2 regions of the Ancylothrix sp. D3o genome follow, and region 1 is predicted to be linked to the other one. Evidence: riboswitches for the same ligand, from Rfam matches in the RefSeq annotation. Region 1 holds a riboswitch; the other holds the start of a gene.
The links. A riboswitch is a leader RNA that binds a small molecule or an ion and turns the genes downstream of it on or off. The one in region 1 is predicted to bind cobalamin.
Positions count from the first base shown of each region.

Region 2: another riboswitch for cobalamin. It lies ahead of NG798_RS08940 (HupE/UreJ family protein); the one in region 1 lies ahead of NG798_RS05715 (DUF1636 domain-containing protein).

Region 1 is NZ_JAMXEX010000002.1:337,184-353,062, reverse strand. Features, by position in the region: gene NG798_RS05760 (Uma2 family endonuclease) at 247-828, opposite strand; gene NG798_RS05755 (Na(+)/H(+) antiporter subunit B) at 919-1,578, opposite strand; gene NG798_RS05750 (DUF4040 domain-containing protein) at 1,581-2,135, opposite strand; gene NG798_RS05745 (monovalent cation/H(+) antiporter subunit G) at 2,125-2,406, opposite strand; gene NG798_RS05740 (hypothetical protein) at 2,403-2,654, opposite strand; gene NG798_RS05735 (Na+/H+ antiporter subunit E) at 2,651-3,034, opposite strand; gene NG798_RS05730 (cation:proton antiporter) at 3,019-4,467, opposite strand; gene NG798_RS05725 (NADH-quinone oxidoreductase subunit K) at 4,464-4,799, opposite strand; gene NG798_RS05720 (alpha/beta fold hydrolase) at 5,578-6,540, shown strand; cobalamin riboswitch at 6,649-6,798, shown strand; gene NG798_RS05715 (DUF1636 domain-containing protein) at 7,018-7,404, shown strand; gene cobW (cobalamin biosynthesis protein CobW) at 7,509-8,546, shown strand; gene hemB (porphobilinogen synthase) at 8,752-9,759, shown strand; gene NG798_RS05700 (SufE family protein) at 9,838-10,296, shown strand; gene NG798_RS05695 (GTP-binding protein) at 10,327-11,334, shown strand; gene NG798_RS05690 (GTP-binding protein) at 11,409-12,449, shown strand; gene NG798_RS05685 (WD40 repeat domain-containing protein) at 12,437-13,531, shown strand; gene NG798_RS05680 (hypothetical protein) at 13,862-14,149, opposite strand; gene NG798_RS05675 (zinc ribbon domain-containing protein) at 14,543-14,686, opposite strand; gene deoC (deoxyribose-phosphate aldolase) at 14,781-15,458, shown strand; gene recO (DNA repair protein RecO) at 15,608-15,879, shown strand, end outside.
Region 2 is NZ_JAMXEX010000003.1:357,734-373,612, reverse strand. Features, by position in the region: gene NG798_RS08950 (precorrin-8X methylmutase) at 1-76, opposite strand, end outside; gene cobG (precorrin-3B synthase) at 130-1,593, opposite strand; gene NG798_RS08940 (HupE/UreJ family protein) at 1,727-2,431, opposite strand; cobalamin riboswitch at 2,460-2,608, opposite strand; gene cbiE (precorrin-6y C5,15-methyltransferase (decarboxylating) subunit CbiE) at 2,840-4,096, shown strand; gene NG798_RS08930 (DUF2267 domain-containing protein) at 4,271-4,804, shown strand; gene NG798_RS08925 (cobalt-precorrin-6A reductase) at 4,859-5,602, opposite strand; gene NG798_RS08920 (chlorophyll a/b-binding protein) at 5,815-6,024, shown strand; gene psb35 (photosystem II assembly protein Psb35) at 6,209-6,430, shown strand; gene NG798_RS08910 (Ig-like domain-containing protein) at 6,515-10,504, opposite strand; gene proC (pyrroline-5-carboxylate reductase) at 11,164-11,982, opposite strand; gene NG798_RS08900 (cell division protein SepF) at 12,079-12,681, opposite strand; gene NG798_RS08895 (YggS family pyridoxal phosphate-dependent enzyme) at 12,979-13,641, opposite strand; gene pipX (transcriptional coactivator PipX) at 13,696-13,965, opposite strand; gene acpS (holo-ACP synthase) at 14,001-14,447, opposite strand; gene NG798_RS08880 (energy-coupling factor transporter transmembrane protein EcfT) at 14,844-15,848, opposite strand.

The DNA.
Region 1 (15,879 bases):
ATTTAACAGAGGGAAACTTCTGCCAAAATCAACACACTTCCAACGACCTATTCACTTTGCCTCCGAGTATTACACCCAGAGGCACCGCAGTATCCTGACATTTCAGGACATGAGACAAACTCCGACGTTTAACGCTTTAGAATTTGTCATTTGTTCTGCGTTAAATTAAGCTAAGCATACCGCTGAGGTTTTGTCAAGGTTTTGCATAAAAAAATATTGACACCGGCCCACCGGCCCCACTTTACCCTACAATCTAGGCGGAAAAACGCGACTTAAATCTAACAACAAATCTGGAAAACAAGACAACGCCACCCTTTGATGTGGCAAAACAATACGCTTATTCAAATACCCAAACTTCCCTTTATTATCTTGATAAGGTTCACTGTACATCTCAAGCTGATAATCAAACAAATTAAAAATCCAATAATCCGAAATTCTCGCCTCAGCATAAAGCGACTGTTTCACATCCCGATCATAATCAATCGATGAATCCGAAACCTCCATCACCAATAACACATCCCTCCCCGATGGATGAGCCGATAAATAATTATCATCCCTCTTTTGAAGGATCGCAAAATCCGGTTCCGGTTCACTATTAGGCGGTACACTAATCGGAGCCTGACATTGTAGTATTGCCCTATCCCCTACCAGTTTTGGCAACTCTCTTAATAAATTCCTCAAACAAGTTTCGTGCGCTCTACCTTTTGAAGCCATTTGTATCAACTCTCCTCGAATTAATTGGATGTGATCATCCTCATGTAAAAACCCCAATTCGCCGAGTTTGTGATACTCATCCAGCGTAAAACGTTTCGCCTGAATAACACTCATATTTTCCTCCTTAACTTCAGCAAACGCTGCTTTCTATTTTAAACCCCAAAACCGGCCAAAAATCCATCAAAAAAAACCACCCCCCATCACTCACAACAAACCACGATAACGAATAAAAATCAAAACAGCAGCCCAAGAACCCAAAGCCACCTTCACCGCAACCAAAACATTAAGAAGAGGAAGAATACCCCCACTAAAAAGTCCGCCTAACTCACCGTGTGGTAACTCATAACCGGCCAAAGTAACAGCCGACAAAACAATAAAAGCAAGCACCGAAATTTTCTCCCAAATCGCCGCTTTCCAACGCTTATAAACCCCCTGCATCCACTCAGTAGAAGACGTAATCGCCACCAAACCAATCGCAGTACCACCGGCCACCCCCGCCGCAAAACCACCACCCGGACTCAAATGCCCCCGGATCGCCAATTCAACACTCACCAAAGCAGAAATCGTAGCCCCCAAACGAGCCAAAATCACCGAAGTTTCATCACTAAACTGAACCATTTTAGTCACCGGCTTTTCATTAGCCAGCAAAAATTGACAGCCCATAATCGCAATAGTAAAAACAATCACCTCATAAATCGTGTCATAGAGACGATTTCTTAAAATAATCGCTGCCACCGCACTAGGAACCCCACTTTCGTTAACAAGCGTTTCCACAATTGAAGCCCCAAAATCTGGTGCCGCATTTGGCAGTGCAAACATCTTGAAATACATCGCTATTCCCGCAGCAATATATACCCACTTCATAACTACTTACCCCCTAAATCAGAATAACTTTTATAACTCAAATTCGTTGTTGTAGAAACTTCAGTTTGCAGAATTTCATAAAGACGATGCAGGCGAACTACCGTGTCATAAACTGGTTTTTCTTCCCCATCTTTTCCTCTTATACAAATCCCATGCACTTCTTTTTCAATCAGCGCTTGTTGCAACTCTTCCCTATCCAAATAAGGCACTAACTCAAGACGCAAAAAACGCTTACGAAAAATCTCCCTTAACTGCTCAATAACTGTGCGAAAAGGATGTTCCGCCTCAGCCTCAACCAACTCATCTTTCACCACACCCAAACGCATCACCAGAGAAGAACGCACCGCCACTGCATAAAGCGTAACTGATAGCATCGTTCCCACTAAAGCTTCCGTCAAAGCCACATCCGCCGCGCCGAAAACTGCATACAACATTGCCGATACCCCACCCAAAATCCCCCGCATCACCAAAGCATCGTAGGGATTAGTTTGAATCACCAAAATACAAGCCGCCAAGGGCATCAAAGCGGTTATGAAATAAAGATAATTATCCGTCATATTTACTCCTCTTCGTCGAACAATAAGCCAACACATAACCTAACATCGTATTCCAAAGCGCCAAACAAATAAGCGCCAGAATTAGAAAAGGCCATTGCTTCGGAATCTTCAACAGCAAACCGATAATAATAATCATCGAGCCAAGAGTATCTGAAACCGAAAGACTATGCAATTTAAACAAAACTGAACGATCACTTAGTAGGTGAGAAGTCCCCCAAAACCAGAAGAAAATTCCTATCACTATGCAGCCATAACTTAAGAAATTAATCATGCTTCACTCATTCTTTTTATGATGTGTGACAACAACATTAAACCGGCATTTCCCACAGTCAAAATAATAACTGCTACAATGCCAATCATCCAATCATCACGCAAAACCGAGACAAACAAAATAATGATTGATGCTTTAGTCGAAAGACTAGCAAAAGCTAACATTCTCTGCCAGATATTATCATTTTGCCAAGCATCATAGATGGGAATCAGTAGACTGCCAATCATCGCAATTAGTAACCAATTCATGCCGGCTTCCTCCTGATTACGCGGTGTACTTCATACCAGCCATTTTGGTTGTATTTGATAACAATGGTTTTCGGCGTAAAAGTAATCAAAAAGATATCCAAGAAAATGAGACGACGTGAGCGCTGTGTTGTCACCCTCTCCAAAATCACATCTTCTTCATTATGGGGGCGAAAAATAAGCTCAAATGCCTCAATATATGCCTGGGGAAGCGCCCATAAAATCTTCCCCACCACCGAAACCCAATCTTTTAAAACTTCTGGCTCTGTGTAACTTCGCGGCAATAAAAGTGCGATGATAACACCGATGATGATATTTTCCAGACTCAAATTAGCCGTGAGGAGAAACCAAATTGTTAAGCGAAAAATTAAATGCCCAACCATGCAAACCCCATCCAAAATAGAAACACTAAAACCAGACTCATAAAACCAACTAAATCATCAAATTTTTCGCCAAAACGCGGCAGTTTGATGGTCGATTTTTTCAAGATAAAATAATAAACCAACCATCCCAGGGCAATTATTGCCAGGGGTTTGATGATATTTTCCAAGGTGTAGGCATCATAATAGATAACATTTGCTAAGATTAGCCCACCGAGTAATACAATCAACGCACCCCAGAAACCGGCCCGCATTTTTTCTGCGTTTTCTACCTTTTGATGCGGCAAAAAGATAAATTTGGCAAAAGATATTGCCGTCCCCAGTGCAGCAAGATTCATCACAATTACTTGCCAAGGTACGAGATTTTTCATAGTTAAAACCTTCGCGCCAAAACCAGATAACATGGGAAAGCCAGAGATAGAAAAACTAGCTATAACCAAGGCTATCCAGATGGGGGTATTTATGGGTGTTTGTTGCAATTCTTTAAAGTTGCGACTCGGTAAAGAACCGGCAATTAAAAACAGTGCTGATTTAACTAAACCATGCGTCAGCGCATAAAAACCACCGACTTCTGGTGCAGCAAGCACAAACCCTAACTGAGAAACTGTGTGAAAGGCAAGCATCCGTTTGCTATCTTTTTCAAAGACGGCATAAAACACCCCAAAAAGCGCGGTAGCAACGCCAAAAAACCGGACAATGGGATCGATTTCACTGATAACTAATGCACAGCGAACAAGGGGAAAAATGCCGGTTTTAACAACAACTCCCGACAGCATAGCTGACACCGGCGTTTCTGATTCTGAGTGAGTTAACGGTAGCCATAAACCCGATACAAACACCCCTCCTTTTACTAATAATCCCAGAAAAATTAAAGCAAGAGCTTCTGGAGGAGCCTCACGCAAACCGGCAAAAGCAAACGAATGATTCGCCTGATAAACGAGCACTGCGCCAATGAGATAAAACAACATAGCGACGTTGCTAGTAAATAGATAACGCAACGCCACCCAAAGCGAGCGATCTGTCCGGGGATATGCTATTAAGAGAAAGGCGGCAATACCGCTTACTTCCAAGGCAACATATAAACTTACAAAATCTGAACAAACAAAGGTAGCATTAACGCTGCCATGTAAGATAATTGCTTGAGCGTAAAAAAACGCGCTTTTTCCAGTGTCCCAACAGTAGAGAATAACGGCAGCGGTGACAAGAGCGTTGGTTAAGATAAAGAAACCGCTTAATTGATCTGCTTCTAGGGTGACACCAAAAGTATCGATTAATTGGAGTTTTAGCGGTGACTGTTGGACTAACAGAGAAAAGGCATAGCCGCCGGAAACAATAGCTCCCAAAAGAGCGAGATAGCGGTCAAGTTTGGGGAACAAATAAATAACGAACCCCACAATAAACGGGAATACGATCCAGGCAATTGTAAGGTTATTCATGGGGTATTATTTTTTTCAATTTCGTCGATTTCTAAGGTGGGGTTATCCCGTGACAGCTTCATTACCCCGACTAACATTAATGCTTGAATTGAAAGACCGATAACAATAGCTGTTAAGATCACTCCTTGCGGGACTGGATCGGCAAAAGCGAGATTTTTGGCATCTGACAAAATGGGGGTGAATAAACCATTACGCGATGCAATCAGTACATAGTAGGCGACAACCCCTGCACTCATCACATCCATCGAGATGATTTTCATCACCAAGTTTTTTTTGAGGAGGATACCGAAAAATCCGCACATAATTGTTGCGAAAACAAAGGCTTCTAACACGGTATTTGCCTGTTGGGTGAGGGTTCTTCGTAGTTACAGCAGATTGCAGGTACAAGCAATCAACAAGTTTAGGTTTTTCAGTTTAATAAATTGATTGATTTTCCTACTCCTCCTTTCAAAAGGTTGTTAATGCAGGTAAGATTAGGGACGGTCTGTTATGAAATAGGTTTTGTCAGGGAATCTTGTTTGACAACGGCCTCAACACTTTAATTGTAACTTGCTTTTGTAGAATTAATATATAGTTTATTTCCGGGGGTAACTATTTGTATTCTTCATAAAAACTATCTCTACATATCATATTAAGAAAAAAATGTCAAGTCCGAAAAAATAGATTTTTTCTAAGGAAAAACAGGGGTTAAAAATAAATAAAGCCGATGGTTAAGCACTCATCACCCCGGAGAAAAATATCTGATAAGAAAGCGATTTTAATTAAAATTTTTGTCCCAACGTAGAAGACTGTTACATTCTAAAATGCGACTTTTAGGCGTAGTCAAAATATAATTTTAACCTAGGGCATCTCAGAAACAAAGAAATTAATAAACCTAAAAATTCAAGCAAAATCAACCAACATAAAAACTATGTAACCCAACATTTTAAAATTAACTTATAATACCATCATACTTATCAAACCCAATAATCAAAAAACCATCCTATTCATCTGCGTTCGCAAGCTTAGCGCTACGCGCGGCTGCGCCTACATCTGCGGTTAAAATAAATAAACTCCCAAACAAACAACAGCCCTGCTATTCTAAAAATTATCCCTCAACTCCCTAACCCCATGACCCCAACAGTAGAAGCACATTCTGGATTTTCCCCCGCCACCGATCAAGGCATTGGCGGCAGCGTACACGAATATCAATGGACGTGGAAAAAACGCCGCGTCAGCGTCATTTATGAAACCCTTGGTTACGGTTCCCCAATCTTATTACTACCAGCCTTCAGCAGCATATCCTCACGCACAGAAATGCGCGGACTAGCCGAACTTTTAGCCCAACATTTTCAAGTCATAGCCCTAGACTGGCCGGGATTTGGCAGTTCAGAACGTCCGCCCTTTAACTACGAACCGGCCCTTTATTTAACATTTTTAGGAGACTTTGTTAGAGATAATTTTAACGAACAAATAGTTGTTATAACAGCCGGACATGGGGCGGGTTATGTAATGCAACTGCCGCAACTGTGGTCATGGGTAGTATTAATTGCCCCTACTTGGCGCGGCCCCTTGCCGACCTTCATGGGAGAAAAAAGGTGGCTTTTCAACATAATCAAAAAAATTATTTACCTTCCAATTATCGGACAATTTCTTTATTTTCTCAACACCTTACCCCCCTTTCTCAGCTTAATGATCCGCCGGCACGTCTTCGCCAACCCCAACACCGTCACCCCCACTTTTATCAAAGAAAAACACAAAATTACCCAGAAAAAAAATGCGCGTTTTGCCTCAGCAGCCTTCGTCACCGGCGGACTAGATATCATTAAAAACCGCGCCAAATTTATTGACTTATTCCAACCATTACCAGTCCCCGTATTAGTAGCCATTCCCGAACAAAGCCCCCCAAAATCGCGCATGGAAATGGAAGTATTAGTAAGCTTCAGCGCCACCCAAAAATGTTGGCTACCGGGGTCATTAGGCTTACACGAAGAAAACCCCACCGGCCTCGCAGAAACCATTATCCCCTTCCTAAAAAAATTCCTTTCCCGTCCCACCTATCCCACCCCAGAAGAAGATCAACAACCCCAATAAAAACCCTCATCAAACCCACCCCAAACCCATCCTATTCATCTGCGTTAATCCCACTTCGGTGGTTAAATAAAAAACTGCCCACTTCCCAAAACAACCCCAATGAGATAGAATCATAAAACACAAGCCGGTTTTGGTGGGGAGCAGCCACCAAAGGAAACGGGGAAAGCCTGGTGCAAATCCAGCACTGTCCCGCAACTGTAATTTGATGCAGCAAACATCAAGAAAGTCAGAACGCCCGCCGGCCAACAAATTAACCCTTCAACCCATCTGCGAGGTACAGATGAAAACAACATTTATCAGCGAAAAATCCAGTCTTTAACCGGCCCCCTTGCGCCGCAGAAACTAGCCGGTTATCCCTATTTCTATCAGCTATCTCTGTGACATTCCCCTGGCTGAAAAACAGGGTTTCTTGACGAATTCACTTACTTGAGAAAAGCTATAAATTTCCCTGTCCATTGTCAAACAATAATCACGAATATGCAGCCCCAACACACATTATTTATTTGCAAAACTTGTGCATCCGTTTGGAAAGACGGCAAGCGTCAAGGCAAAAGCGGCGGTCAAGAGTTCATCGAAAACTTAACAGAAAAATACCAAAATTGGGACTTGCGAGAAAACTTTTCTCTAGTGCCGGTGGAGTGCATGAGTGCTTGCAGTCACGCTTGTGCTATCTCTTTTTCTGCACCCGGAAAATACACCTATCTTTTTGGTGATTTGCCGGTTAATGAATCTGCCGATGCTGTTTTAGAATGTGCCGGTTTATATTATTCTAAATCTGACGGAAATTTGCCTTGGTCAGAACGTCCTGAAGTTTTAAAGAAAGGCATTATTGCTAAAATTCCTCCTGTTTTTGCCGGGGTTTAAAAAAAAACCGCAGATAAACGCAGATAAACGCAGATAAATAGGATGGGTTTTTGGTTTTTACAAGGCCGTTTTACAGTACACAATTCACAATCTAAGAGCGATTTATGTCAGCAAAAATTCCTGTAACAGTAATCACCGGCTTTCTTGGTAGTGGCAAAACTACTACTATTCGTCATTTATTGCAAAACAATCAAGGCCGTAAAATAGCAGTGTTAGTTAACGAGTTTGGCGAAATTGGTATTGATGGAGATTTACTAAAATCTTGTCAAGTTTGCGATGAAGAAGAAACTCCGACAAACAACATTGTAGAACTTACAAATGGCTGTCTTTGTTGCACTGTTCAAGAGGAATTTTTACCCACTATGCAAGAAATTCTCAAACGGCGCGACAAAATCGATTGTATGCTTATAGAAACCTCTGGGTTAGCTTTACCAAAACCCCTTGTACAAGCCTTTCGCTGGCCCGAAATTCGCACCGGCGCCACCGTAGACGGTGTTATTACTGTTGTTGACTGTGAAGCCGTCGCATCCGGCACCCTCGCACCCGATCTTGACGCCTTAAATGAACAACGCCAAAGTGACCCCAATTTAGAACACGAAACCCCCATTGAAGAACTGTTTGAAGATCAATTAGCCTGTGCCGATTTAGTATTATTAACCAAAGTCGATTTAGTAGACAGCCAAACCCGCGAAAAAATCACTAATTGGCTACAAAAAGAACTCCGCCCCGGAGTTAAAATTGTGCCTTGTGAAAGTGGAAAAATTAGCCCAGATGTGTTACTAGGATTTAACGCAGCCGTCGAAGATAATTTAGACAGCCGGCCCTCTCACCACGACAGCGAAGAAGAACACGACCACGACGACAACATCAACTCTGTTAACTTTATTTCTGACCAACAATTTGACCCCCAGACTTTGACGAAAAGACTGCAAGAAATTGTCAAAAATCAGGAAATTTATCGCATCAAAGGCTTTGTTTCCGTCCCCAACAAATCGATGCGATTAGTATTACAAGGAGTCGGTACACGCTTCGAGCATTTCTATGACCGGCCCTGGCAACCCAGCGAACCCCGCCAAACCCGCCTTGTCTTCATCGGACGTGACCTTGACCAAACTAACATTCACAGCCTTTTAAGTGCATAAATAAGGCAATTTTTAACCGCAGATTAACGCAGATAAACGCGGATAGGCTATCTGGGTTCATCTGCGTTTAAAGAAATAGCAGACAGCAGAACGTTGCAAAAAATGTAAATAAATTTTACATTTCCACAATCAACCGCTCACCTGTCCCCCTACCAAGGTATGATCGGCCTTGCGATTTAAAACAAAATTATTCTCACCATCACTCATGTCTTCAGAAACATCCCCCTCCGTTAATGCAGGATTGATTCACCGGCCCCGTCGTTTGCGCCGTACAGATGCCCTACGTCGCATGGTACGCGAAACCCAACTAACAGCAAACGACCTGATTTATCCCCTCTTTGTCATGGAAGGAGAAAATCAAAAACAAGAAATCTCCTCGATGCCGGGATGTTATCGTTATACCCTTGATTTATTATTAAAAGAAATTGCCGATGCCTACGCATTAGGAATCCCCGCAATTGCCCTATTTCCCCTCGTTGAAAACGAAAAAAAAGACAACGCCGGCACAGAAAGTTATAACCCCGACGGACTCGTTCAACGCACCATCCGCGCCATCAAAAAACAAACACCAGAAATCGTTATTATTACCGACGTCGCCCTCGATCCCTTCAGCACACAGGGACACGATGGAATAGTCGGAGAAAATGGCGAAATTCTCAACGATGAAACCGTCGAAGTATTAGTAAAACAAGCCGTTTCTCAAGCCGAAGCCGGCGCCGATATGGTCGCACCTTCTGATATGATGGATGGCAGAATTGGCGCAATTCGAGAAGGTTTAGATAACGCAGGATTTACCAACGTCAGCATCCTCGCCTACTCCGCAAAATACGCCTCAGCCTATTATGGCCCCTTCCGCGACGCCCTCGATTCTGCACCCAAATTTGGCGACAAAAAAACTTACCAAATGGATGCAGCAAACGCCCGCGAAGCTATCACCGAAGCCGACTTAGATATCGCAGAAGGTGCTGATATTATCATGGTAAAACCGGCCCTCGCTTACCTCGATATTATTCACCTCTTACGCAACACAACAAACGTCCCCATCGCTGCTTATAATGTCAGCGGTGAATATGCCATGATCAAAGCTGCCGGTCAGATGGGATGGATTGATGAAAAGAAAGTTATTTTAGAAACACTTACCAGCATTAAACGTGCCGGTGCAGACTTAATCCTCACATATTTCGCCAAAGAAGTCGCCCTCATGTTGCGATAAAACAAGGCTGGGCATCGCCCAGCTTTACTTGGCAGGGAATTTTCGCTACTATCAAAGTGAAAAATACCAATCAAGTCAATGACTACCAGCCAACTACCCGACTCCCTCGCCCGCATCGTTCAGCGTTTCAAACGCTACACAAACCCCAAACAAGGCTACGAATTACTCATCACCCTCGCCAAACGTTTACCACCCTTTCCCGAAGAACAAAAAATCAGCGAAAATAAAGTACACGGCTGCACTTCTCAAGTCTATATTACCGCAGAATTAAAAGACGGAAAAGTGGTATATCAAGGCGATTCTGATTCGCAATTAGTCAAAGGATTAGTAGCCCTTTTGGTAGAAGGTTTAAGCGGGTTAACTCCCTCCGAAATTTTAAAAGTAACCCCCGATTTTATTCAAGAAACCGGCCTCAATGTCAGCCTCACCCCCTCTCGCGCCAACGGCTTTTACAACATCTTTAAACTTATGCGAGAACGGGCTTTAACCTTTGAGTTAATCAATTCCGCAGAAGCCATAACTGCTACCCCCGACTAAAAAATTCACGCATCTACAATCTAAAATTCTATGGTTGGCTTAGAAATTCCAAAACGCGGGATGCCGGTAACAATCATCACCGGCTTTCTGGGAAGCGGCAAAACAACCCTGCTCAATCATATCCTCAAAAATAACCAGGATTTGAAAATAGCAGTCTTAGTCAATGAATTTGGCGATATCAACATCGACAGCCAGCTTTTAGTATCCATCGATGAAGATATGATGGAACTAACTAATGGCTGTATCTGTTGCACCATTAACGATAGCTTAATTGATGCCGTTTATCGAGTTTTAGAAAGACCCGATAAAATTGATTACCTAGTCGTAGAAACCACCGGCATCGCCGACCCCTTCCCCATCGCCCTCACCTTCCTCAGCCAAGATTTACGCGATTTAACCCGCCTAGATTCGATTTTAACCCTTGTTGATTGCGAAACCTTTACCCCCAGTCATTATTCCAGTTCCGCAGCCCACAATCAAATTGCCTACGGGGATATCATCATCCTCAATAAAATTGATTTAGCCCCCGAAGGAAAAATCCAATCTCTCGAAAATTATATTCATTCTGTTAAGGCCGGTGCGCGAATTCTTAAATGCAACCAAGGCATCGTTCCTTTACCCCTAATTTTAGATGTCGAACTCACCAAAATCGACACTTATTCTAATATTCAAACCTCCCACCACCATGATCACCACCACCATGATCACAACCATTCTCACCATTTAGAAAATGATGGCTTTGTATCAGTATCTTTTGAAAGCGATCAGCCATTTTATGTAAATAAATTTCAAGACTTTTTGCAACAAAAATTACCCGAAAACGTCTTTCGCGCCAAAGGATTAATTTGGTTTATTGAAAGCCCCCACAGACATATCTTTCAACTCAGCGGTAAACGTTTTGAACTCCAAGAAGACAAATGGACAGGACAAAAACGCAACCAACTTGTCTTTATAGGCAGAAACTTAGATGCAGACGAGTTGCGCCGCAATCTCAACGCCTGTATTGCCAACGCCTACAGCAACAAACCCACAACCTAAAAAAAATCAGTAGTTGTCGTTATCTCATCAACGCTGTATAACAAGAAAAAGAATAACAAAAATCTGAGACAAAAATGGTAGAAGCAACCCTGATCAATAACTCTGTGCCGGTAACAGTCCTCACCGGCTATCTGGGCGCCGGTAAAACCACCCTCCTTAACCGCATTCTTACCCACGAACACGGCAAAAAAGTCGCCGTCATTATCAACGAATTTGGCGAAGTTGGTATTGATAACCAACTCGTTGTTCAATCTCTTGATGAAGAAATATTTGAAATGAATAACGGCTGCATTTGTTGCACCGTTCGCGGCGACTTAATACGCATCATTAACAACTTAATGAAACGCCGTAATAAATTTGATCATCTTGTTATCGAAACCACAGGACTAGCCGATCCTGGGCCGGTGATTCAAACTTTTTTCATGGATGAAGATGTTCGTACCCTCACAAATTTAGATGCCGTTGTCACCGTCGTAGATGCTAAACACATTTGGCAACATTGGGACAGCGACGAAGCAAAAGAACAAATCGCCTTTGCCGACATCATTTTACTAAACAAAACCGATTTAGTCACCCCCGAACAACTGCAACAACTCGAAAAACGCATTCGGACAATGAATGCAATGGCAAAAATTTATCGCACTCAAAAAGCAGAAATAGGCATGGATGCACTGCTGGGAGTAAAAGCCTTTGATTTAAAACACGCCTTAGAAATAGACCCAGAATTTTTACACGACGAACACGAACACGAACATCACCACGAACACGAACATCACCACGAACACGAACACCACCACGAACACGAACATCACCACGATGAAACCGTTTACTCAGTTGCCATCGTCGAAGAAGGTGCATTAAATGGCGAAAAATTAAACAACTGGTTAGGCGAATTATTGCGAACCCAAGGCCCAGATATTTTTCGCATGAAAGGCATATTAAACATTGCCGGTGAAGACAAACGCTATGTTTTTCAAGGAGTCCACATGGTCTTTGAAGGCACCACCGACCGGCCCTGGTTGCCAGCAGAAAAACGCCAAAATCAACTCGTATTTATTGGTCGTAACTTAGACGAAAAACAACTCAAAGAGGACTTCCGCAAGTGTTTGGTGTAAAAGACCTCGGCAAAAAAATACTCGAATTCAAATGGCAAGGCAACCTCTCAGATTTTATCACCGCACTTGCCTGGTCAGACAATGGCAAAATCCTCGCGGCTTCCACCGGCAACGGAGACGTTGTATTATGGCAATCTAACAAACTTTACACCCTCCAAACCGGCAGCGGAGAATCCATAGATTGCCTTAAATTCTCTTTTGATGGCAAATACTTAGCCGCCGGCGGCCAACAAGGAATCCTCAAAATTTGGCGCATTTCTTCCCCCGCAGAAATTGAAAAAACGCCCCCCCATTCCTTTAACTATTCCCCGGCTTGGATCGACCGGCTTGCCTGGAGTCCCAAACGCAATCATCTTGCCTTCAGCACCGGCCGGCAAGTACAAATATTAGATGTCGAAAACTCCCTCAACTCCGGCCAAGCATCCCTCCTTACCACCCTCAACTTTCAATCTTCAACTGTACTTGATTTAGCATGGCATCCCAAACAAGACTTCATCGCTGTTTGCGGATATCAAGGCACAAAAATTTGGAATGCCAAAGACTGGCAAGATGACCCCTATATTCTCAGCATTCCTTCAGCCACCAACCACATCACCTGGTCGCCAAACGGCCAATATTTAGCAGCAGCAAACCAAGACAACACCCTCACCCTCCTAGAATGGGGTAATCCCCATCCTTGGGTAATGCGAGGCTTTTCTGGGAAACTGCGAGCACTAGCTTGGTCAAGCAAAAACAGCCCCACCGGCGCCCCGTTATTAGCAGCAGCCAGTGCTTTTAGCATTTCTGTCTGGGAAAAACAAAAAGATGAATCAATCGGATGGCAAGCTTGGTTATTAGATGTTCATCAAGGTTTTGTCTCCGCCACAAGCTTTCAACCAGATACATTTTTACTCGCCACCGCCGCCGAAGACGGACAAGTTTGTATCTGGGAAAAAGCCAAACAACTCGGCCAACTTTTAGAAGGAGACAATTCTTTTACTTGTTTGCAGTGGGATAAACAAGGAAACCAACTCGCTGCCGGTGGTAACGAAGGACAATTAACAATCTGGTCAAAATCTTTACGCGGCAAAGGTTTCGGTTAAACAATTTTTCGTATGTATGTAGTTGCGTTTTAGCGCTAAAGCTACATACATACGAATTTAAATAATTATTTTATTCAACTTAAAAAATTCTTTTTTTATCAACTGAAAAATCTGGAAAGCGTTGCTTGTTTTAGCTCAACTAAACTATTTCATGCTGGGAGATACCTTAGATTTCATAATAACAAGCTTCATCATGCCTGTCACCATCTTATTAAACTCCCAATACCAAACAAATTTAAACAAAAATTGTTCGGTTGTTGAGCGGTTGTCTCAATTATTGAACACAACTTTAAAAGGCCGTTTAAAAGCAACGCTCAGAACCAGACTTTCTTAACAAAGACTTTCTATCTGAGCCGAACTCATACTCTTATTACAGCCAACTTTCTCTTCTTCAATTTCCACAGTGATTTTCGCTTTGGAAACTTTTTCCATATAAGCAAACGGAACCACAACCGGCCACAACACACTCGCCGTCACCAACGTAGCCATCGACAATTGCTTTTCTTCAGGAGTCAGCTTGTCCGCTTCTTGCTCAAAGATAGAAAACCAATTTTTAAAGAAACAAGGAGCAGACACTAAATAAATTGCGCCCAACGAACCAAGAAATAAAGAGACCATAGGATTTTCCTCACTTTGTGTATGTAGATACTGGGGGGTTTAAGTCATTCTTCCGCTGGGTATATCCCGTTCTTATTTCTTTGGGCAGGCTGGTTGACTGACTTGTATCTACTTTAGACGGCTTCTACGAAAAAAAAACTAACTTTACACAAACTTTAAATATCTCTACCGGGTAAATACGCAAACTTGTCCTAAACCCGAAAAATAATTAAAGACTATTTAAAGTTATACCGGCCTCAAGTACACCTACTCTACCCGTAGTTATACGCAAACTTGCCTAACCCAAACCGCCTTAACTGTTGCTTTGCCTCCCAAATCCCGCTTTGGGCAAGGATCATGGCCCAACTGACACCCTTAGCAAGCTTCGCTACCCTACCGTACTCAAGGCTAATTTCACAATATTAATAGTGCATTCCAGTCTCTATCGCTCACAAATCCGCATCCGCAAACATGGGTTCTGGTTGACAGAGATTTCTGGACTAGCGTACCACAGCGAGAACATTTAAACCGGCAAGCCCTGCGATATCGGCATTTCAACTATATACAACAAGGACAGCCGAGCGACATTCCTGTTTAAAGGTTGTTGAATTTCTGATAAAAATTAACAAGACGTCCCAGGAAAAATACCACGATGGCACAACAACAACGCGCCGAAATTGACATTGCGCCCTATATCGACCACGCACTCCTAAACAATACCGCCACTCCCCCCCTTGTAGAAAAATGGTGTGAAGAAGCAGATCGCTTTAACTTTGCAGCCGTGTGCGTTTATCCTGCGTATGTACGGATAGCCGCAAATTTATTACACAACAAACGCCCCAAAGTCTGTACTGTGATTGGCTTTCCCACCGGCACCACCACCAGCGCCACCAAACTCTACGAAGCTCAAGAAGCCATCGACAACGGAGCCCAAGAACTCGACGTTGTAATTAACCTGGGTTTCCTCAAGGCCGGCAACACCAACGAGCTACACCGTGAAATTGCGGAGATATGCGAAACCGGCATTCCTGTTAAAGCGATCCTTGAAACCAACCTGCTCAACGACGAAGAAAAAAAACTCGCCGCCGAACTATGTATGGATGCCGGTGTTGCTTACCTCAAAACCGGCACCGGCTGGTATGGCGGCACAAATATCAGCGATGTAAGGCTGCTTAAACAAATAACACGGGGCAAAGTAGGTATAAAAGCTGCCGGTGGTATCCGCACCCATCAAGAAGCCCTAGATTTAATAGTGGCCGGTGCCACCCGTCTCGGTACTTCCCGCAGCATCGATTTACTCGGCCAGCGCGATAACCTAGAAGAGAATTAGAAACTGCTCACGGAGCGTGGTAGCTCGCTTATTGGCGAGTCGGAAAAGTTGCAGCGTTAAAAATCTAAGTATTTTCTCTTACCCTGCTACCCAACCCAAAAATCCCGCCCCAAGCGCTCTCTAAAATTCCCTAAATCTAAAAACCTCTGATGTCTCGAACTTACACAGCCACAGGAATCAACCTCAAAAGCGCACCGATGGGAGAATCCGACCGGCTGCTAACAATTTTAACAAAAGAACATGGTTTAGTTAGAGCCGTTGCACCCGGAGCCAGAAAACAAAACTCAACGCTATCGGGACGCAGTGGCGTATTTACCATCAACCATTTGCTTCTACACAAAGGCCGATCCTTGGATAAAATCACCCAAGCCGAAACCGTAGAATCCTACCCAGGCTTAAGCCGAAACTTAGGTAAACTAGC
Region 2 (15,879 bases), on a different contig from region 1:
CGAGGTTTGCTTCTTCTCGGATAATTTGGAAAGATTTACGGTAAATGTCTTCGCCCTTACGGATGTATTCAAGCATATCAATTTTTTGGGGATTGCTGATTGGGTGTTAAAAAATTGGCAAATGACAGATTATTGAAATAATTTTCTGAGTTCGTCTGGGTGATGGCGGTTTGTAAATTCGCTAAAGGTTTCTTGGGGGTTAATTCGCGTTTTTTGATAGGCTTTTAGCATTCGTTCTATGAGTTTTGGAATTTGAGGGAAACTTACGTTTTCGTAAATTTGTTTTCCAAATGATTCGGGGTTGTATCCTGCATAAATTTGATAAAATTCTTGATTTTCCTCGTGTTTTATGCCTAATAAGGTGATGTCGCTGGGGGTATGTTTGGCACAGGATTTTGGGCAGCCGGTGAAGTGAATTTTTAAGGGGATGTCAAGGTTTTGTTGTTGCAAATGTTCGGCTAAAATTAAGGCATGATTGGTGGTGTCTGTGGCAGAACTTGCACAGCCTTTGCTACCGGCACAGGCAACCAAGCCGGCATAAGGATGAATTGGTGAATCAGATAATCCGAGGTTTTCTATTTCTCGCTGTAATTGAGTAATTTTTTGTTTTGAAATATCAGGAATTAGCAAGTTTTGCCAAGGTGTAAGTCTCAGGTTTCCGCTGCCATAAATTTCGGATAATTCGGCTATTTTTTTTAGTTGGGATGCTTGAAGCCGGCCAATTGGAATGACAATTCCTAGATAAAATAATCCTGCTTGTCGTTGGGGATGAATGCCAATATGCCGGTATTCTCCCAGATTTTCTGGCGGTAATTCTGGCAAGTCAAAGTTGCGTGTCAGCGGAAAGTTTAGCAGGCTTTTTGCTTTTTCGAGATAAAATTCTCTGCCAAAGTGTGCTATAATTTGCCGCAAACGTGGTTTACTGTTGCCGGTTTTTTTGGGAATTTCTGGGGAAAGTTCTAGGTAAGTTTTGGCAAGTGCAAGGGTGAATGGCAGGCATTGTTTTGGTTCTAAAAGAATGCCGGTGTTAACCAGGTTTCCACGCTTTTCGGCATTCAAATACAAGCGAAAATAAACGTCTTGATTTAGGCCGGTGGCGATAAACCAAATATCATTAGGATGATGGTAAACCGGCACCGATTCTCCGCCATCAAATCCTACACTAAATTTAGCGGACAATTCCCCTAATTCTGGATAATTAGAAAGCGTTTCATCCCAAGCATTCACCAGCGGACGAGTATCAATTAATTGCTGAGTATCTATTCCCGCTGTCGGACTTGCCATGATATTACGCAGATGGTCAATTTTTGGCGTAGCAGCGGCAAGTTTTAAGGCTTGTAAATTTCTGAAAACTTTTTCAGGGAGGTTTTGAGAAACTCCGCGAAATTGGAAGTTTGCACGATTTGTGAGTTGAATAAAACCGTCTGCAAATTGTTCGGAAAAATTGGCAACTTCTCGCGCTTGTTGAGCATTTAGCATTCCACCGGCAAGGCGAATGCGCGATAAAATGCCGTCAAAGGTAGAAGTGCCATAAAATAACCCCGGACAAGTCATTTTTTGAGAAAATTGCACCAAACAATCGCTTTTTTCCATCGCCGCTGAGAAATTCAAGAACAAAAATTTTTAATAGTTGTAGAGGTGGGTTTAACCTTGATTTTTTTGGGTGGCGCAGTTGTCGGTAAACCCATCCCTACAATCAGTTTTTAAAACAACGCTATATTTTCGCTTAAACCGGCAATAACGTCGCCACAATTTCCGAAGTCAAAAATGCTGCACCGGCACCCAAAATCACAAAGCCGGCAAACCGCAATGTCAAGGCCGGTTCATCTTTTGAGGTATGTTTCAAAACTGCTTTACCCACAAACAATGCAGCCATTGAAATGACAAGCTGAATAACAGTAAACCCTGCTAAATATGCCATAACTTCTGTCATTCCAGCCCCAAAAATTGCTTCACCATAGGCGTAGCCGTGAAACAAGCCGGCAATCGCAGCCAAACCCGTAACAATCAGGCGGTTAGGCGTATTTTTCATCGCCAAGAAAATGCCAAATAAAACCAAGGAAGCCGAAACCAATAACTCCACACCTGGAACAGCTATTTGCATTAAATGTAATGCCGTTCCTAACATAGCTGTTAATACAAATGCCACCGGAATCATAATTCCTTGAAGCGTTGTTGCAGCCAACAATCCAACCGCCACAACAAACGCCAAATGATCAACTCCAATTACCGGATGCGCTAAACCAGAAATAAATCCCTGAAAAGCATTAATTGGCAGCTTTCCATCCATTGCGTGATGTGCAGAAGCCGGCATCATAAAACCAAGCAAATTAACGCCAGTACCCGCACAAATAATACCAATTCTTAACAAAAAAGAGCTAGTTTTTGACACTTCCTGATTTTTTTTAACCTGAACTAATCCAGAACTCATTTTCACCCGTACCTCGCAGATGACGACATAATTAACCTTTGTTATCGGTGGGTATCCTGACTCAGAGATTGACAGACAGCCTCATCACAGTTGCGGGACAGCGCCGGATTTCCACCGAACTTTCCCCCTTGCGTCTGACGACTGACCCCCGCCAGAACCGATTGATTTTCCCCAAATATACCACTTTAGGGTATCTTGAGATCCAAAAATGTTTTTTTACCCCAAGCCAAAAAAGCATACCATGCTTATCTTCTAAAAAGCCGATTATTTTTAAAGAATACCTTGAGTTGAGGCGCTAGAACAAAACTCAATTTCTAATTCTGCTTTTTTTGAAACATTTAAAAAAGGCGACAAGGCCGGTGCTAAAATGCAAAAATCTGGTTAGTTAATTTTGTATTTTTTACCTCTATGCTTCCTCTTAACACCTCTCCAATCTCGGCTAATATAACACCCCAAAGCGAAAAATGGCTATCAGTTATAGGCATTGGTGAAGACGGAATAACCGGCCTTTCTACCCTAGCCAAAACTCTCTTAAATAACGCCGAAATTATTATTGGTGGAAGCCGGCATTTAGCCATGCTTCCCCCCACCGATACACGAGAAAAACTGCTGTGGAATTCCCCCATAGAAACCACCATTGAAGAAATCATTAAAAAACGCGGAAAAAGCGTTTGTGTGCTTGCCAGCGGCGACCCCATGTTTTACGGCATTGGCGCAACCTTAACCCGCAGAATTCCTATTTCGGAAATGTCAATTATTCCCCATTTTTCTGCTTTTAGTTTGGCTTGTTCTCGCTTAGGTTGGTGTTTTGCCGAAGTGGAAATGTTAAGTTTATGTGGTCGAGATCCAAATTTACTCAACGCTGTGCTTTATCCAGGGGCAAAATTATTAATTTTAAGTGCTGGAAAATCTACGCCCCAACTTGTCGCCGAAATTTTAAATAAAGCCGGATTTAAACAAAGCCAAATTATCGTTTTAGAACGTTTAGGGGGAGAATTAGAGCAAATTATAGAAGGCGTGGCGGCTGACTGGAATTTTCCAGAAATTGCCGATTTAAATACCATTGCAGTTGAGTGTATTTCTGAAGAAAAAAATATCGGATATTCGCGGTTAGCCGGCCTGCCAGATAACGCTTATCACCATGACGGACAACTCACAAAACGTGAAATTAGAGCCGTAACTTTAGCCGCACTTTCACCTTTACCCGGACAATTATTGTGGGATGTGGGGGCCGGTTGTGGTTCCATTAGTATCGAATGGATGCGAAGTCATAGCCGGTGTTTAGCAATAGCTATAGAACAAAATGCCACCCGACTGCAATACATCGCAGATAATGCCGCAGCTTTAGGCGTTCCTAACCTCAAAATTATTGCAGGAAAAGCACCGGCAATTCTCACAGACTTACCTCAACCTGATGCTATTTTTATCGGGGGAGGAGTGACAACTGAACAGTTATTTGAAATTTGCTGGAATTCTTTAAAAATTGGAGGCCGGTTAGTAGCAAACGCTGTTACCATTGAAAGTGAGCAAAAAATCTTTGAATGGCAACAACAACTCGGCGGAACCTTAAGCAGAATTGCCATACAAAGGGCCGAACCCATTGGTAAATTTTTAGGCTGGAAAGCAATGGCGCCGGTGACACAATGGGTAGTTATAAAGAACTAATAAATCAACCTTTTGATAGATGAAAAATCCCTCAAAATACGATACCTCTCTCCAAAGACTCAAAAGCAAGCAGCGGCCAATTTCAACCTTTAGATTGAAGTAAAAAATTATACAAATATGACAAAGTGTAGGGGAAACGCATATTTTGATTAAAACATCAAAAGGTGGTTAGAAATGGATGTTCAAAACAAGCATTATCCAGAAATAGATCCCACAGAAATAGAAGATGAACGAGTGCTTATTCCAGAAGAGCATCGCTCATTTCTCGAAAAAGTCATGCAGCAAGGGGGACTTGCCGATCCCTACGACGCCAGAGACATGACGGAAATTGTTTATCGTGTCATGCGCGACATGATGACAACCGAAGCAGCAGATCGCGTCGAAGCAGAACTGCATGAAAAAGTAATGGAAACCGACGAAAAAGTGCTCCAAATGGAAATTTCCGACATTTGGAAAGATAGCAATCCTATCGTAAGGTTCCTGAGTCGGGTTCGTCCACCTTGGCAGGGCCCAGGCATTTTTAAAATTGACTCAGATCGCTTTTTATTCCGCGTCGCCAATGAAGGCGGACAGCCAATTGTAGACCGCGAAAAAGTCATTAAAGCCGTTTTTTCTGCTACCAAAGATGAGTTATCTGAGGAGCGAATTCAAGAAATTGCCGGTTGGCTTCCCGAAGGTCGTGTTCGCCAACTTTGGCAAGAAGCTTAATTTAAAAAAAAGCCAATTTCCGAGACCCGGTTTCTTTAAGACACCGGGTTTTTATCATTGAAATAATTTCTTTAAAATCCATAAATAAGCACTTTCCACATCCGTCACAACTTCACCCCCTGGCACCGGCGGACGCTCAACCATCACAACCGGCTTCCCCAACTCCCGCGCCGCTACAATCTTTGCATAAGTCGCCTCTCCCCCACTATTTTTACTAACAATAACGTCAATTTTATATTTAACTAATAACGCTCTTTCGTCCGCCAAAGAAAACGGCCCTTTATCCAACAATAACTCACCCTTGGGAATTCGCATTTGGGGTGCCGGTGGGTCAATCATCCGCATCAAAAACCAGATATCCGGCAGATTACTAAAAACCGCCAACTCTTGCCGGCCAATTGTTAAAAAAACCCGTTTAAAACCCGCCAAAACCTGCGCCGCCATCTCATTACTTTCTACCTCAATCCATTGATCTCCCTCCATTTTTTCCCAAGCCGGTCGAATTAACATCAAATGCTCGACCCCACACGCCAAACAAGCCGCCGCCGCATTAAACGAAATGCAGCGCGCAAACGGATGTGTCGCATCAACCACCAAATCTATTGTTTCGTTTTGTAAAAATTCTCCTAACCCAGCCTCACCGCCAAAACCCCCCACCCGCACATTTCCAGCCACCTCTGCCGGTTTGCGAGTTCGTCCCGCCAACGAAGAAATCACCTCTACACCTTCCAACAACGCCACTCTGCGCGCCAACTCCGACGCATCCCCCGTTCCACCCAAAATTAAAATTTTTTTCATTTTACCTTTATAAACACTACAGATTAAACCTTTAAACAGCCTTAAACAAAAGCTTTTATCATCCAACTTTGCACAAAGTCAAACCAAAAATTAATTATATATACGGTTTGCCTCCCTTATGTTGTACGGTTTCCCTCACTTTTTCAGGATTGCAACAAAACTTTACATTGCGTAACATTAAGTTACAAATAAAAAACCAAAGGGAAAAAACAATGAAAACCCGCTATGTTGTAGATCACGGCGAACTCTTAAATAACTTTGCAATTGAACCCCAAGTTTATGTAGACGACCGTAAACAACTTGGCTTCAACGAACGCTCAGAAAAAATCAATGGCCGGTTAGCAATGATTGGTTTTGTTTCGCTGTTAGCCTTAGAAGTAATTACCGGACATGGTTTAATTGGTTGGTTGAGCAGCCTATAAACCCAAAAATTCAGAAATTTAACAACTAAATAACCCCCATAAAACAAAAGGTTGGAGTTTTTGGCTCTAACCTTTTTAATATGAAGCAAAAAAAGCCAACAGCGAAAAGCCGGTTTAGGGGATTGAAAACTGTTAATTTTCATGGTAAATTCGCAGAAACTAAACAAAAAGGATAAACAAAAAAATGTCATTATTACTGGCAATCGCCACCGATGCGGCTTACGCTCAAACCCTCAAAACTGCATATTTCGGAGTGTTGGGAGTAGGCTTTCTCGCCGCTGTAGTCATTGGCTCAATTGCCTGGTATAACTCCAAAAGACCCGCTGGTTGGGAAAACGCCGACGCACCTAACTGGGTTCCCAAAGTAAACTCATCAGAATCAAACCCAGACCAACAAAGCAAATAAACCCAAACAGAAATTCAGCGAAAATCAACTGAAAAACCCGGCTTTTCCTGAAAAAACCGGGTTTTTTAAATTCAAGTCAAACCCTTAAACAATTTGAGCAGTGATCTCCGCATCCAAAAGCAAAGTCGCATTGCCTTGAGTGTAAGTGGTATAACCGGGAACTGTCGAGCCAGCATTAGTCCAACCGCCACCAGTCAAGCTAACAGAACTGCCGGCCACAGCATCAACAACAAGCTGATTGCTTATATCCGACAAAGCCATTAAGCTCATACCAGTAAGCGCCAAACTCGCACCGGCCACAGTAAGATCAATACGCTCCACGCTAGTAATACGGCTGTTAACAGCGTTTAAATCCAAACTAACCGCAGCATCCAAACGCAGCGTATCCGTGCCCAAACCGCCATCAAAACTACGGAAAGCGGCATCCGAAATTGCAATCACATCATCACCGCCACCGCCATAAAGCACATCCAAACCACCGGCCCCAGTTAGCGTATCATTGCCGGTACCGCCAACCAAAACATCAGCAGCAGTAGTCCCCGTCAAAGCATCAGCCGCCGCAGTTCCCTGTTGAGTCACCACAGCAGAGAAATTACCGCCGTAGACAATATAAGCCTTACCAGCATTTAAACCTTCTGGGCCGGCCCCAGGAGCACCGGTAATCAGATCAGAAAAACCGTCGCCATTCACATCCCCCGCCGTGCGAGTACCATTCCCCGCAAAATCAGAAGGCGACTCACCCAACATCACAAAACCGCCAAGTCCCGACTCAACGCCGGTTAAAGAAACATTCGCCGTATCTGACTTACCAAACACAACATAAGACTTACCCGACGCCGTGCCATTGGGATCAGAAAGATTCGATCCCATAATCACATCCCCAAAACCATCCGCATTCACATCTCCTGCCGCACGAACAGGCCGGCCAATACGGTCTTCTTCCGACTCCCCAATAATCGCAAAACCGCCACTTCCCGCAGATATCGAACTCATATTAATCAGAGTTCCATCAGTTTTGCCAAACACGACATAAGACTTACCTGCTTGTTGCGCCGTAGACGCCGCACCTGTCGCGCCAACAATCAAATCAGCTAAGCCATCCGAATTGACATCCCCAGCCGTGCTAACAGACGTGCCGGTGCGGTTTCCAGCAGCTTCCCCAACCATCGCAAACCCACCAACACCGGCCCGCACATCAATCAAATTAATTGCCGTTGTCGTAGTGCGACCGCCAAAAACCACATAGGCTATGCCAGCATCACCACCGTTTGCATCCGAACCAGCCGCACCGACAATCACATCAGCATAGCCATCGCCATTCACATCACCCGCCGTCCGCACAGAAAGGCCGGTGCTATTGCCAGCAAACTCGCCATTCATCACAAAACCGCCAACCCCAGCGACTATATCCGTTAAATTCACCGCTGTGTTATTAGTTTTGCCAAATACCACATAAGCCTTACCGGCATTCACACCCCCCGGCGTATCCGCACGCGGTGCACCAATAATTAAATCAGCCAAACCATCGCCATTAACATCACCGGCATTACTCACAGAATTACCGGTTTCATCATCAGCCGTTTCTGCATTAATGGCAAAACCGCCACCGCCGGCAGCCCCCAGTTGAGCGAAATTAACCGGTGCGCCATCACTTTTACCAAACACCACATAAGCTCTACCGCTATTGGTTATACCATTGGAATCGGCACCAACCGCACTGACGATCATATCCCCAATGGCATCACCATTAACATCACCGGCAGTGCTTACTTCAAACCCTGCTCGGTCGTCGGCTGCTTCGCCATTCATCACAAACCCGCCATTGCCGGCAGAAATATTGCTTAAATTAATCGTTGTACCGTTGGCTACCAGAAACACAGCATAAGCTTTTCCAGCATCCCCCGCCCCCGCAACATCTGCACGAGACGCACCAACGATAACATCCATCAAACCATCATTATTGACATCGCCGGCCCAACTTACAGAGTTACCAGCATTATCACCTCCAGCTTCACCCAACACGGCAAAACCCCCCGTATCTGCTGGAATGCCTTGGCCGGTGGCAATAGAACTTAATTGCACTTGCGCTGTAACCGGCACAGTCACAGCAGCGGTGGCCGTTGCAGAGCCATCAGAAAGGGTATAGTTAAACGTTGCATTGCCGGTAAAGTTTGTGTCGGCAATAAACGTCACAACACCGTTTTGCAAAGAAACCGTGCCCCCGGTGCCGTTCGTTACCTGCGTAATGCTAAGTTGACCGTTATCTGGGTCTGTATCATTTGCCAGTAAAGTTGCAACGGGTATTTCATAAGGACTGCGTAACAATACCGGCCCGGTTGTATCTGCGGTGGCCACAGGCGGCGCGTTAACAGTGACGTTAAAGGTTTCAATCGTTGTGTTTGTACCGTCCCTCACCGTCAAAGTAATGGTAGTGGTGCCAAATTGACCGGCGGTGGGGGTGTAGTTTATTGTCGGGCTTGGGCCGGTTGTGTTGACGGAAAGAGTTTCATTGGGGATTAAGTTGGGATTGGTTGAAGTCAGGCTATAGGTAAGTGTTGCCGGTGCCGTCTCAGAATCGCTAACTGTCAGCGGAATGGGATTAACCGGCGCGTTTTGATTAACAACTTGATTAGGAATATCTCCTACTGTAGGTGCAGAGTTAGCTGGTGGTGCCGGTGCTGGTGCTGGTTCCTGTGCCGGTGCTGGTGCTGGTGCCGGTGTCGGTGTCGGTGTTACCCCACCCCCATCATCAACCCCCGGAGTCGGTGTCGGTGTTGGTGTGGGTTCAGGTGTTGGTGTGGGTGCCGGTGTTGGTGTGGGTGCTGGCGTTATCGGAGTTGTCGGAGTTGTCGGAGTTCCAGCACCGTTATCAACAATTGGCGTTGTCGGAGTTCCACCACCACCGCCATTAGAATTGGCTGAAGGATTAAATCGAATTAAATTGCCATCACCCACCAAAGAATTAACGCTAACGCCGGGTAAAATTGCCAAATATTCACCCAAAACTTTCTCTTGAATAATGGTATAACCGGCAAACTGATCTGTGCCGGTGAAAATATTAAGCTGGTCAAAAGTTAAACCACCAATTAAAGAAATAACATCATTCCCGGTGCCAAATTCTGTCAACCAGTCGGCATCCATAATTTGCGGCCCGCCGGTGCTGCGATATCCGGGCACATCATTACGAAGACCGATTACAAAAGTATCATCCCCAACGCCCCCAAAAACGGTATCCGCACCAATATCACCATAAAGTGAATCGTTGCCCAAATCGCCATAAATTACATCATTACCTTGTCCGCCATGTATCACATCATTATTTTGTCCGCCATACATTGTGTCGGCTTCTTCATTGCCAAAAAGCGAGTCATCCCCGGCATTTCCGCAGATAGTATCCGTGCCGGTGCCACCCGAAACTAAGTCATTTCCTAAATCGCCACAAAGTTCGTCATTATCAAGATCGCCATAAATTTCATCGTTATCTTGACCGCCGTGCACAGTGTCATTATTTTTGCCACCATAAATAATATCGTTGCCGACGTTTCCTCCTAACCAGTCTCTACCTACATTGCCAAACATTAAGTCATTGTTTTCGCGGCCAACTACAACATCATCGCCGATGTCTCCGCAGAGTGCATCATCACCTAAATCGCCAGAAATATAGTCTTGATCTTTGCCGCCGTGTACGGTGTCGTTATCTTTACCGCCATAAATAAAATCGTTGCCGATGTTGGCTCCTATCCATTCTCTGCCTGTGTTGCCAAAAATGGTATCATTTCCTTCTCCACCAATGCCGATGTCATCTCCGATGTTGCCGGCGATAGCATCATTGTCAATTTGACCAAGTAAATAATCGTTGTTTTTGCCACCTTGGAGGGTATCTTTTTGTTTGCCGCCGGCAATGGTATCCGGGCCTTCGTTGCCGCTGAGTAAGTCATTACCTTGGTTGCCAAAAGTGTTATCGCCTGCTGGCAAACCAACAATAACGTCGTTGCCTTGATTGGCTTGTAATACATCCTGGTTAGGTGTTCCTAGAAGGACATCATTTTCGTTTGTGGCTTGAGTTGATTGCATGGTAGATGTTGTTCCTATTTGTTGTAAAGTTGCCTTTCTTGCCTGAAAAGCTGGACTGTAAACATTCTGTGTTGCGTCAAATAATTTCAGCTTTTTAGACGCAAGAATTCTAACCGCGAAAAGGCGATTTTGAGGTTTTATTGGGGCTATGGTAAGAAGGTTTAGAACCTATTTTTTAGCGATTTTTGTTGCTTTTAAAACACTTATGGCACCCTTCTCATTCTTTTATATTTGATGAAATAGAAAGGAAACTCTATCTCCAGAAATAAATGTTTGCTTAATCTTTGGATAGATTACTGTTGTGCTTGTAGCTACTAGGAGTCTATTAAAAGAGTTGCCCGTGAGAATTTTAAATGATGGGTTAGCCTGTTTTTAAGGCTATTAAATTTATTTTTTTTTGGGAGAGTTTAATGATTTTAGATTTTAGAATTTGTGGGAGATTTTGGATGGAGAGTTTTAGATTAGGCGTGGTGTTGAGGTGTGTGCTATGATCTACAGCAGAAAATTTTCTGCGGATAAAGATTTTTGGCATTTAAAACCCTTGCATCCAAAGACAAGGAATATTTTTGCAATTTTAAATGTAAAAATTCAAGCTTAAAATCGTCAGATAAGCAAGATTTGGGCATCTAAAACCCTTGCATCCAAAATCGAAAATCGTCTTAGCTGCCGAGTTCTTGTGAGCGCCGCGCCGCCGCTTTAACAGCTTCAATTAAGGCAGAACGAAAACCGGCTTTTTCAAGTTGAGCGAGTCCGGCAATGGTTGTCCCCCCCGGACTGGTGACGCGATCTTTCAATTCAGCGGGGTGCATTTTAGTCTCGTGTAACATGGTGGCGGTTCCCAAAACGGTTTGCAGAGCAAGTTTGGCCGCTATGGGTCTAGGTAAACCAGCATAAACGCCGCCATCTGTCAAGGCTTCGATAAGAATTGATACATAAGCGGGGCCAGAACCAGAAAGGCCGGTGACAGCATCCATCATTGATTCGGGAACTTCGACAACATCCCCAACTGCTTGGAGAATTTGGCGGGCAAAATCGAGATGGTGAGGTTGGACGCAAGTACCGGCAGTAATTGCAGAGATGCCGGAGCCAACAGTTGCGGGGGTATTTGGCATAGCACGAATCACCGGCCACCCCGGAAAACCACTCTCAAGTTTACTCAGAGGAGTGCCGGCTAAAATAGACACCACCACCGGGGCGATTTCTTCAGGAAAACTAGATAAAGTATCGGCCAAGTCGCTAAGGACAATCTCAAAAATCTGGGGTTTAATCGCCAAGAGCAAAACATCTGTAGCACAAGCAGCAGAACGGTTATCGCCGGTGACACCAACACCATAATGTTGAGCTAAAAATGAACGCCGAGCCTGGTTGGGTTCGCTGACTAAAATTTCTGAAGGTTGGTAAATGCTCTTAGAAACAAGGCGAGATAAGAGCGCTTCGCCCATTATCCCGCCGCCGATCATACCGAATTTAATTGTCATGGGTCAAAAGTCAGGTTTGAGGTGTCAATTAGCAGTCAATTTTTGATTTTACGTCTGACTGACGCCCTAACACTGACTTTTTAACGAATCAAAGAATTATTGAGCCATTCTGACTTGCTCAGGAGTCCAAGGGGCTTGACCGGCTGGCCGAGTGGTGGGGCGCAGGTGAGGTTGGAGAACATCATGCACCACACCGGTTTGAGTGCTGACTTGAACACAGCTAGGCGTGAACAAGAAAATGCTTTCGCCGATGCGTTCTTGATGGCCATCAAGGGCGTAAGTACCACCGGCGATAAAATCGACAGCGCGTTGGGCTTGATCTGGGTCCATCAGCGTCAAATTGAGTACCACAGACTTGCGCTGACGCAGTGCTTGAATGGCTTGGGGCATTTCTTCAAAAGAGCGAGGTTCCATCACCAACACTTCTGAAATACCGTTAGCGGCTCCTGGCATACCGATTACATTACTCATAGCTGAACCCATTCCCGACGTTGATCCCATCATAGCTGTACTTGTTCCGGCGAGAGATTGATCACGCAGACGGCTGCGGTTTGTGGTATCGGCTGCCGGTGCGGGGGCAGTTTCTTGGGGGTAGACGTTTTGATATCTGTCTCCTTCCATTTCCTCGTAGTCATATTCGTAATCAACCGGCTGATTTAGACCTACGAAATCTCGTAGTTTTGAAAAAATGCTATTCACGTCGGACGCTCCATCACAACTAGGGTTATTTTGGCAAAAAGTAAAGAGTTTTTACAGATTGCTTCCGCGATTTTTATAACAAAGTAACGGAAGTTTTTAAAGATGCGTTGATTGCTTCTTGGTAGTTTTGAGCAGGCTTGACAGGATTTTCTGCTTTGGGAACTCGTTTTATTAGAATTTCTCTGGCTTATTACTTTTTGCATAGCCCATAAAATCGAGCGTCACAAGCGGTTGCTTGCTCCCAAAGTCACAGTTTATTTTACACCCATTGGCAACTTTTATTTGTCTGCTTTCAAATTATGCTCCGCGCTCTCCAAATAAAATCGTGCCTAGTCTTACCATTGTCGAACCGGCTTTGACGGCTAAATGATAGTCCCCTGACATTCCCATAGACAGTTCCCGCAGGGGTAGTTGGGGCCATTGTTGGCGAATATCTTGGGCGAGGTGGCTGGCATTTTCAAACAAAGTCAAGGTTTCCCCTTCATTGAGTCCTAGGGGCGGAATTGCCATCAAGCCTTGAATTGAGAGGTGATGGCACTCGATGAGGGCAGGCAGTTCTTCAAGTAATTGTGGCTGTGTAAAACCGTGTTTATGGGGATCATCTGTGAGTTTTACTTGCAGACACACTTGGGGAGTGACATTTAGTTCTGCCGCGAGCCGGTCGAGACGTTGGGCGAGTTTTAAGCTATCGACAGAGTGAATCCATTGGAATAGCTGTAAAGCTTTTTGGGCTTTGTTGGTTTGCAGGTGGCCGATCAGATGCCAGGTGATATCTGGCAAGTCTTCCAGCAATTTTTGTTTGGTTTCGGTTTCCTGGATGCGACTTTCGCCAAAATCTCGAATGCCGGCTTTGTATGCTTCTCGCATGGCTTCGGTCGGCACTTGTTTGCTGACGGCGATGAGACGAACTTCCTCACTTAAGGAGGCTCGGATCTTAGCAATGCTTTCGGCAATAGACATTCTGGGATTTTTTGAATGGTTTACTTGAGACAGCCACGCCCGCTTAGCAGACAGTTAGAGAAAGGTTCGTTGGTGGACGTGCTGTAGTTGCTCGTATTCTTTTTGCTGGCCGGTGCGCCGCAACAAGCGTAAACGGTTTTCTACCATCAGGCGAGCGTCGGAGCGGCCTAATGGTTCAAATTTTACGCCTCCGGGGCCGGTTGTTACTAAAAAAAACAAGCGTTGTGCGTAAAGGGTGGTGAATAATTCCTGAAAATCTCCTACGATACAGACCCGGTAAAGCAGGCCAAAGGTAGGATGATTCAGGTAGGTTTCTCCTTCCATTGAGTGTTTTGCTAGCCTCTCAAAGTGGTGAAGGTTTAAGCGCAAGGCAGGGGGGTTGTGCTTGCGGGTGCTGTGGCTGCCGCGTTGATCGACGGCTGGCATACTACGATTGCTGTTGCCTGGGAATAGTCCCCATCGTGGCTGATGCTGACTTGCCAGCAGCAGTTTCCCCAGTTGGCTGCAACTTCGGCTGCTTTTCCATACAAGCAGACTTGCGGTGCACCGTTTGGCAAGCTTTGAATTTCGATGTCGGTGTAGGAGATTCCTTTAAAGCCGGTGCCAAGGGCTTTGGCGATGGCTTCTTTGGCTGCCCAACGTCCCGCGTAGCGCGTGGCTGTGGTGCGGGGTTGGTTGGCGCGGGCAGTACAGTGTTGCTGTTCTGCCTTGGTGTACACCCGAAACAAAAATCGCTGGCCAAAGCGGTCTATTGCTGCTTGAATTCTAGGAATATAAACGATATCTGTTCCCAGGTAAACGGTCAATGTAATTTATCTCCAGATTTCCAATTTTAAATTTATGGGAAAATGTCTCTCAATGCTAGGGTTTTGTTGAGTTTTTCTTGTTTGGGAACAAAATTTATAAGTGTTCTGGGAAGTTTGTCTGGATGGCTGCTTAAGAGTTTGACAGAATTTTGCCTTGTTGCTCTGATTTTTACGCTTTTTCTTCGGGATTGCTGTCTGGGTTTATGGTTGAGTTGGGTTGTTGAGGTGAGAAGATGGGTTTAAGAGCAATTAAAAGGCCCATATTTAGGAAAAAGACTCCCCTCCCAATTTCTCCTCAAGAAAATATGAACTCAGGGGGGTTGACAATTTTAATTAAATGTGAATTTACTTTGAATAAAGCTGGCGATTTTGTCTGCTACATTTCCCCAACAAAAGTTAGGTGTCCCATCCCCAAATTAAGCGAAACCCCCACAATACCAGTAAGCTAATCAGGGCAAAAGAGTCTCCTGTTCTCAGGCGTAATTGATGCCATTGTACGCGGTGTTCGTTAGGGGTGGTAAATCCCCTTACTTGCATGGCGCTTGCCATTTGGGAAGCTCTCAAAAGCAAGTTTTGCAAAAGTTTTTCGGCGACGATTAACCAGACTTGGGTGGCTCCTTTAAAGCCGAGTTTTTTCCAGTTTATCGCTCTTGTGGAAACGGAACGAATTAAGTTTTGTATTTCTTCTAACACTAGGGGAATAAAACGTAAGGATAGGGTGAGGGTAAGGGCTATTTCTGTCACCGGCCAATTAAACCATTTCAAAGGTGCGAGAAAACTCTCTAAACCGGCGGTGATTTCTTCTGGGGCTGTGGTTAATAAATAAAGATTTGTACTGTAAATTAATGTAAATAATAAGGTACTGAAGCTTAAGCTTAAATCTAGGGATTTTCGCGTGATTTTAGCCGGCCCTTGCTGAAATAAAATGTAGTTATAATCTGTTGGCTGAGGTAGTTTTTGGGGTTCCAGTGTTGCTGGTTGATTTGAGGTTGGCGGGGTTTTCCAAAATTCTAAATATTTAAACCATGAGTTTTGTTCTGGTTGTTTTTGGGGGGGTAAGGTTGCCGGTTGTTGGGCAAAGGTAATGTCATTAACCGGCAGTCTGGGTTGATAGTTAGTTCCCATACCATCAGGGGCAAAGCAACTGAAGATAAAAACAAAAATACATAAACCTAATAACCACCCCATTTGTTGTCGCCAAACTCGCAGCGGAATTCGAGCGGTGAGGGTAAGAAAAATTAATAAGATAACTAAGCCAAGACGCCAAAAGGGGTTAGCTAAAATTGGGGCTATCAAAAATGTCATCAACCAACCAATTTTGACGCGAGGATCTAATTTATGAAGCCAGGTAACAGGTTGTTCGAGATACAGGCCAATGGGTAAAGATTTTAATAAATCCATGAGTCGATTTTAAAAATTTAAGATTGGCGGT